Regions from separate parts of the Paenisporosarcina sp. P4_D4 genome, predicted to be linked through region 2. Evidence: a T-box and tRNA genes for the amino acid it is inferred to sense, from the RefSeq annotation. Region 2 holds a T-box; the other holds one or more tRNA genes.

Region 1 (4,432 bases), on a different contig from region 2:
CAAGTGCAAACAGGAAAAACGCGCCCCCTTGACCAAACGAGGATAAGACCATCATCGTTCTTCGACCAAACTGATCAGCACAATAGCCTCCCGCTAAATTGGCTCCTACTGAAAACACTTGCGATAAGATAAGCAATAAACCGGCAGTAGTTTTACCAAACTCCTCTGCAAAATAAATGGCAAGGAAAGGGAAAAACATCCAAAACGTAATGTTCATAAACGCTTCTCCTATTAACCTTGCTCTCAAACTTCGATCCCAATCTCTAATTCTCATGATGTCTACTCCCCAAGATCATTATCTGATATTTCATAAAATTATTGTATCATTGGGACCCATTAAATAGACATACATAATTCGACTGAATGACAGAATTTACTCAATACTTCTCCATAAATAAAGCGATGCGTAGCTTAAATAAGGAGACCATTCCGGAAAATGCGAAGAAATTTCCGCAGCTTTCGGTTTATCTGCTGTTCCCCAAATTTTTTTCAATGCATTTTGCAAACCGATATCTGCAAGTGGAAATAAATTAGGTCTGCCCAATCCGAAAAGCAAAAAACTTCCCGCTGTCCATGGGCCGATTCCACGATATTTCACTAGAGTCTCAATAATTGTTTCATCATCTTGATAAGAAAGTGATTCGAGATCCAATTCTCCGTTTGCAATCGCTTTTGAAACACCGATTACATATTCTGCTTTTCTCGTACTGAATTGCAATTTCCGCAGATCTTCAACTTGAAGTTCCCCTACTGCAGAAGGATCAGGATACACCCATACTCCTTCCACTTGTTCGCCGAATGTATGAACAAATCGCTCTGTTAATGTATGTGCAAAGGATAAATTCAGCTGCTGGTGAATAATGCTTTTCATTAAGGTCGCATACAACGAAAATTCCCGAATGATGGGTGTCCCCCGGTGTTCTTCAAATAGTAAAGCAAGGTTCGTTTTTGCAAAGTGTTCATGAATAGGTTCTAGGGAACGGTCGAAATGAAAAATTTCTTTGATTTTCTGGATTTCTTTATCGTCTTCAAGTCCTATTATTTTGAATACAGGCTCATCGGTTGTACCAAAGGCTTGAACTTTATAAATTTTGCGCTCTTCAGTTGGCACCATTACATATCGCTTTTCTTTGTTTAAAGAAATTAATGGGTCCATTGATAATCGATCGAGCACACGCTCGAAATTATAAGGGAAATCTAAATGAATAGTTTCTGTCATAGTCGTTTCCTTCCTGTTCGGTTATATTTAGTACATACATTTTGACAGTAAGAATCTAGGGATATAAATGAAAAAATGGTTGTGGCTCCTTCTCGTTCCAGTTCTCTTCGCAGGCTGTGATGTGAGTTCGAATTCTACTGATAAATCAACCAGTGCAAACGATACGATTCCAGTCGAATTGATTGCTGTCATTGATGGAGACACCATTAAAGTAAAGTATAACGGAAAGATAGAAACTGTCAGGTATTTATTAATCGATACTCCCGAAGTAAGACACCAAACACTTGGGAATCAGCCTTTTGGTGACGAAGCGAGTGAACGCAATGAACAGTTACTGAAGAATGTTGCTGTGTCTCTCAAATTTGATGAAGGAGACCGATATGATGATTACGAACGTCTTTTGGCATATGTTTATGCAGATGGACAATCCGTCCAAGAAATATTGCTATCCGAAGGGCTTGCTCGTGTTGCCTATATTTTCCCTCCAAATGATCGTTATGTAGATGCTTACAAAGAAGCCGAAGCAATTGCCCGTAAAAACAATTTGGGAGTATGGGAATATAAAAACTATGTAACCAAAAGAGGATTCGATGAAACAAAAGTTGAAGAAGAAAAACAGAAGTAAATAAACATCCGAGCGAATGCTTAATTAAAGGCAATATCAATCGTGAAAACAAGAAAATTTATCACATACCAACAGGAAAATATTATGAACAAACAAAACCAGAAAAATGGTTTTGTTCAGAGCAGCAAGCATTGGATGCAGGATTTAAAAAATCTGGGGAATAAGTAAAGGAGAAATGAATATGCAAGTACTTGTCTTAAGGTTTGATTACAAACTTTCCACAAAATTAGAGCATGATAGCAAAGACTTACACTTAGCTTCAAGACGGGGCAATGAAACGCAAATGCCTCCACATATTAGCCTGTTTTCTTTTGAAAAGATCAATCCGGCGACATTAAAAGAACAAGTAAACAAATGGATAGAACAACAAAAACAACTAGACATTTCATTTTCTTCATTAGGTTTCTTCAAACAGAATGGTACTTTTTTTGTAGCTTCCGTCGTTACAAAAGAATTGGAGAAGTTTCATCGGGAATTATTTTCATTAATTTCGCATTTACATACGAATGAAATATCTCCCTACCTGCCAGGTAAATGGGTTCCTCATTCATCACTGATTAACAAAGTGCCTCTCACAGCGTGGGGTCCGCTTTTCCAGAGAGCCAGCTTAGCGTTTGAACCACAATCAGGCAAGGCGGTCGCGCTGGAATGCTGGTCGATTGTAAATGGATATGCACAAACTGAATGGACATATTTTTTAAAGTAAATTATTCGCATATTTCTTTATTAGGTCATTGACTATTAGCCTATGAACGATATAATAGAATTTGTCCTAGTAAAAACGATCTTGTAGCTCAGCTGGGAGAGCGCCACCTTGACAGGGTGGAGGTCGCTGGTTCGAGCCCAGTCGGGATCATACGCTTAAAACGCCTGTAAACGTTGCTATATCAATGTTTACAGGCGTTTCTTTTTAGTGAACCATCTTCCCAAAAATAAACGTAAGTGATCGAATAATCATCCAAAGTCCTAGTAAAACTGTAGAAGCTGAAATCTTCTATCAATGGAGATGAAGAAGCCCCTTATATGCTTGTTTCATAAGATCCAGAAGATGAAACTTATAACTTTGTATATGAAGGTGCGATGTTAAAACCCATTCAATAATGTAGCAAAAAAAGAACACCGATTATATATCGATGTTTACAAAAAACGCCTAAAACCTTTATATATCAAGGGTTTTAGGCGTTACAAGAATTTTGGGTTTGCGTTAAAACGGTACATGCGGAGCATACCTGTAAATACAGAAAGCTAACGTCTTTTCTCAGACGTTAGCTTTTTTCTTTTTTCTTATTCAACTAAAGCACCCGTTAGTTGAATTACACAATTAAGAAAATCTCTAAAATGTATCAGTTACTATCGTGATGTTTGAAATTCAAATTTTAAAGGTCTTAAAAATAATTCTTCTAATGTTTCTTTTGCATTTTTGTCCTCGAATAATATCTCATGTAAAGCATTGCATATTGGAAGTTCAACTTCATACTGCATAGATAGTTCTTTTATTGCCTTAACTGTAGAAACACCTTCTGCTAATTTCTCAAACCGTTCTCCTTCAACAAATGCTTGTCCGAATTTTCTGTTATGACTATGTTTTGAAAACAATGTTGCTTCGTAATCTCCGAGATGGCTCAATCCATATATGGTCAGATCATTTCCTCCCATTGCTTTTACTAGCCGGGAAATTTCCCCTGTCCCCCTTGCCATGAGTGAACCCTTTAAACTGCTGTAATTTAATCCATCTAGCATTCCTGCTGCTATACCCATAACATTTTTTGCAGCTGCACCAATTTCATTTCCAATAAGATCTTCTCCATAATAAAACCTAATCAAATCACTGTTAAACTCTCGAGCAAGCTTTTTAGTTATTTCAATATTTTCCGACCCTATTACCATACAATTTGGGATATTATTCACATAATCTTGTACGTGTCCAGGACCAACCCATACGGCCAAATTCACATTCTTACCAACCTCTTCACCAAATACTTTAGAGAGCCTTTTCCCAGTCGCAGCCTCTATACCCTTCATACATAATAKGAATGTCTTCTCATGTATTTCATGTAAAGTTCTTAGTTGTTGTGCAAAAGGACGTAATTCTTGAGCACTTATAGAAATAATTATTATATCAGCAGATGATACTGCTTTTTCTAATGAACTACTGAGTTCTATTTCTTTTGGTAATAAAAGATAATCATTTTTTCTTGTTTCTTTTAAACTACTATAATTTCTGGAGCTTTCTCGCCCCCATAACATTACATTGTGTCCAACCTTATGAACATACCAAGCCAGGAAAGTTCCCCAACGGCCACATCCTAAAACCGAAATTCTCATTATTTTATCTTCCTCATTTATTATTTGTATTTCGAAACAAAAATGTCGATGTATTTTGTTTATCACAACTTCCACACCGATACTATCTTTTCCTTCTTCAACTAACCTGCCCCGTTAGTACAATAAGTTCAACAAAAAAAGCGTTTCCTTCTTGGATCAATGCACGCGTTAGCTTAATAAGCTCACTCTATTTCTCGTTCATATTTAATTCGTTCAAACACTTCTTTGGGCTTTAAATCATAGCCTGTTGCTCTCTTTCCACT
Region 2 (4,432 bases):
GAAGTGGAATCAGCGAATTCCACCATCGTGACATTGATGCAGACGTTTCGAATCTTTGTGGTCGTGACGGTTGTCCCTTTTTTAACTGCATGGATTCCAAAAGGCAGTCATTTCAACGAAGCGACACTGGCTGAGTTGCCGACATTTAATGTTACTCATTTCATCATAGCTGTCTTACTTGGTACTTCCTTTTTTATCGCAATGAAAAAAATACATTTTCCTTTGCCTGAAATGATGGCACCTATTTTATCAATGGCCATTGTGCAGTTCGTGACAGATCATCCAGTTGTCGAAGTGCCTTCCATCGTATTAATTCTGTCTCAAATATTTGTGGGTGCTCATTTAGGCTTACAGCTCGAAAAAGTAAGAAATCAATTATCGATACGACTGTTCGCAGCGATTGTGCTGACAAACTTGGCGCTTATTGCATTTTGTGGATTCATTGCATACATACTGACAAACATTCATCCAGTTAACACGTTTCTAGATTTCTTTATTAGTGCAGCGCCTGGAGGAATTGCCGAAATGTCCATTACAGCATTGGAAACGGGTGCAGATTTGTCGACCGTCACCAGTTTTCATTTATTCCGGATTTTCTTTATCTTGCTGATTGCAGGACCTGTGATGACGTATGCATTGAAAAAATGGTTGAAAGCCTGATGTTTGATAGTGAGCGGTTGCTCAGACTGGCTTTTTTGAGTTTTCAACTGAAATAGAGCTGGTGACGTCTTAAAAAATAGTGAACTACGTCTGAGAAACTTTATGAACAACGAGAAGTTCTTCATGAAAGCATAAAGGCTCGTTCACTCGCATAAAATCTTTCACATAGCTTTGTGAAGGAGGACAAGAAGTGAATCAAGTTAATTGGAAGCTTCAAGAAGTTTTTTATTTCCCGGAAAGTTTTGGGGTGCCGACAAATGCTGCACGAATTGAGGTCAAGCCACAAGTAGAGTTTCAGCAAGTTAAAGGAGTAAGTAGTTTATATGGCATTTACCATATTGCAGCACATGTAGCTTTCCAACCAGGTGAATGTGAGCACCACGGAACGTCTGAATGGGTTTCAATCGAGGACTTGGACATGAATGGGGAAAACGGCTACTTTGAATATGCGGTGCCTTTATTCGTGGAATTACCTCCAAATTATGTTCATGGCAAAGTAGAACCTGAAATCCATCTGTCGGACGTTAATGCATCTGTCACCGATGAAAAAACGTTGAAAGTGGAATGGAGCGTTACTTGCTCGTATGAACTTCCTGAACCACGGGAATCCTCTTCCGTAGAAGTATTCACTGAGCCTGTCAATTCCACTTCCGAGGAAAATCCGGTGGTCAAAGAAAATGTAGCATTGCCATTCTTCCTGAGTGATTTAAAAGACGGCTACTCCGTCTATGAAGTTAAATAATATCTTTTTGAAATAAAAATAAGATGAAAATTAACAAGCACAGCAGCAAGAAATCGAAGGTCGTCGGGATGAAAATGGTACGGATAAGTTCGAAAACTGTGATCGGCAAAATGATATGTTTGCAGTAGAAGCGGGTTTTTCGAAGCCACGGTGGAAGCAGATAAGGATTATATCCTCTTCGCATTGAGATTCCTCCTTTCAAAAATACTTGACGAGTTGTCGTGCAGTCCTATACAATAATCTCATCTTGGAAATACAATATGTTACAAAACTAAATAACAATGCATTGATTGGGAAGAGTAAAGTGGTGCTGTTTTCACAAGAGAGGGAACGTTTGGTGAGAGTTTCCGTTAACACACATTTGAATGTCGCCCATGAGCAGTTTCTGTGAACCTGTAAGTAGCAGAAACCGGTTAAAAGCCGTTATATAAACTTGAGAGCGTGATGATTTTTTTGTCATCTGCGAATAAAGGTGGTACCGCGAACAACTCCTTCGTCCTTTTTGTGACGACAGGAGTTTTTTTGTTTTCAAAAAAAGGAGGAATCGATTATGACTGAACAAAAACCAGAACTTTCAACGAAGTATGATCCGAAGTCCATCGAACAGGGACGCTACGAATGGTGGCTTAAAGGAAAGTATTTTGAAGCACAGCCTGAAAGCGGCAAAGAACCATACACCATTGTAATCCCACCGCCAAACGTAACAGGTAAATTACACTTGGGCCATGCTTGGGACACAACACTTCAAGATATTTTAATCCGCATGAAACGCATGCAAGGATATGATGCACTATGGTTGCCAGGAATGGACCATGCAGGTATTGCGACACAGGCAAAAGTAGAAGAAAAACTTCGTTCTGAAGGTAAGTCACGTTACGATTTAGGACGTGATGAATTTGTTAAAGAGACTTGGAAGTGGAAAGAAGAATATGCAGGTCATATTCGTACGCAGTGGTCAAAAATTGGATTAGGTCTTGATTACTCACGTGAACGTTTTACACTCGATGATGGCTTATCAAATGCTGTTAAAGAAGTATTCGTTAAGCTTTACAACAAAGGGCTTATTTATCGCGGCGAACGTATCATCAACTGGGATCCAGCAACGAAAACAGCTTTATCTGATATCGAAGTAATCCATCAAGACGTACAGGGTGCTTTCTATCATATGCGATACCCGCTCACAGATGGCACAGGTCATATTGAAGTTGCGACAACTCGACCGGAAACGATGCTGGGCGATACTGCAGTTGCGGTTCATCCGAAAGACGAACGTTACATGCACTTAATTGGCAAAACCGTTACATTGCCGATCGTAGGACGCGAAATTAAGATTGTTGCAGATGATTATGTGGATATGGAATTTGGAAGCGGTGCTGTTAAAATCACACCTGCACATGACCCGAATGACTTTGAAATCGGTAACCGTCATGACCTAGAGCGCGTATTGGTTATGAAAGAAGACGGAACGATGAATGACAATGCGGATAAATATGCAGGGATGGATCGCTTCGAATGCCGCAAGCAAATTGTTGCGGATCTTCAAGAAGCGGGAGTATTGTTTAAAATCGAAGAGCATATGCATTCAGTTGGGCACTCAGAGCGTAGCGGCGCAGTAGTTGAACCGTATCTTTCGACACAGTGGTTCGTAAACATGCAGCCACTCGCAGACGAAGCAATTAAATTGCAGCAAGGCGAAGACAAAGTTCAATTCGTACCGGAACGCTTTGAAAACACCTATATGCGCTGGATGGAAAACATCCGTGACTGGTGTATTTCACGCCAATTATGGTGGGGTCACCGAATTCCAGCTTGGTACCACAATGAAACAGGCGAAATTTACGTAGGTCATGAAGCACCAGCGGACATCGAAAACTGGAAACAGGACGAAGATGTATTGGATACATGGTTCTCATCTGCACTATGGCCGTTTTCAACAATGGGCTGGCCGGACGAATCAAACGAAGAATTCAAACGTTACTACCCGACCGATGTATTAGTAACAGGATATGATATTATATTCTTCTGGGTATCACGTATGATTTTCCAAGGAATTGAGTTCACGGACCAACGTCCGTTTGACGATGTATTGATTCACGGACTTGTACGTGCTGAAGACGGACGTAAAATGTCTAAGTCATTAGGCAACGGAGTAGACCCAATGGACGTAATTGAGAAATACGGTGCGGATGCACTTCGTTACTTCTTATCAACTGGTTCATCACCAGGGCAAGATTTACGTTTCTCAATCGAGAAAGTGGAATCGGTTTGGAACTTCGCGAACAAGATCTGGAACGCTTCACGTTTTGCCATGATGAACATGGAAGGCATGAAGTTTGAAGATATTGATTTAAGTGGAGAAAAATCTGTTGCGGACGCATGGATCTTGACTCGCTTGAATGAAACAATTGACCAAGTAACAAAACTGGCAGAGAAATATGAGTTTGGTGAAGTAGGGCGCGCCCTTTATAACTTCATCTGGGATGACTTCTGTGACTGGTACATCGAAATGGCGAAGTTGCCATTATACGGTGAGGATGAAGATGCGAAGAAAATGACTCGTTCAGTGTTGGCATACGTTTTAGACAACACGATGCGTTTACTACATCCATTCATGCCGTTCATCACGGAAGAAATCTGGCAGAGCCTGCCGCATGAAGGCGAATCAATTACGATTGCTGCATGGCCGACTGTCAATGAATCGTTGACGGACAGCACAAAAGCATCAAGTATGAAATTGCTTTCGGATATCATCCGTTCAGTACGCGCGATCCGTGCAGAAGTACAAACGCCAATGAGCAAAAAAGTGCCGTTATACATCTCTGCTAAAGATTCAGAAACATTAGCAGTACTCGAAGCAAATGCGATGTACTTGGAGAAATTCTGTAACCCAGAACCATTGGTTTTAGGTCAAGGAATTGAGGCACCAGGTCAATCAATGTCAAGTGTCGTTTCAGGTGCAGAACTATTCTTACCACTTGAAGGCTTAATCGACGTAGCAGCTGAAACTGCACGATTGGAGAAAGAGCTGGA

The links. A T-box is a leader RNA that pairs with one kind of tRNA and senses whether it is charged. The one in region 2 lies ahead of AC1DSL_RS11055 (valine--tRNA ligase), so its partner is inferred to be a tRNA-Val.
Region 1: it has a tRNA-Val gene. The T-box ahead of AC1DSL_RS11055 (valine--tRNA ligase) is inferred to sense a tRNA for this amino acid. The anticodon was not compared.

The regions. Positions count from the first base shown of each region.
Region 1 covers NZ_JBFUIO010000025.1:10,079-14,510, forward strand. Annotated here, with positions in the region: gene AC1DSL_RS08225 (MDR family MFS transporter) at 1-274, opposite strand, end outside; gene AC1DSL_RS08230 (DNA-3-methyladenine glycosylase family protein) at 374-1,219, opposite strand; gene AC1DSL_RS08235 (thermonuclease family protein) at 1,287-1,844, shown strand; gene AC1DSL_RS08240 (sunset domain-containing protein) at 1,910-2,008, shown strand; gene AC1DSL_RS08245 (2'-5' RNA ligase family protein) at 2,026-2,550, shown strand; tRNA gene AC1DSL_RS08250 (tRNA-Val) at 2,628-2,700, shown strand; gene AC1DSL_RS08255 (NAD(P)H-dependent glycerol-3-phosphate dehydrogenase) at 3,195-4,169, opposite strand; gene AC1DSL_RS08260 (DUF2750 domain-containing protein) at 4,352-4,432, opposite strand, start outside.
Region 2 covers NZ_JBFUIO010000044.1:333-4,764, reverse strand. Annotated here, with positions in the region: gene AC1DSL_RS11065 (AbrB family transcriptional regulator) at 1-660, shown strand, start outside; gene AC1DSL_RS11060 (hypothetical protein) at 851-1,402, shown strand; T-box leader at 1,680-1,906, shown strand; gene AC1DSL_RS11055 (valine--tRNA ligase) at 1,953-4,432, shown strand, end outside.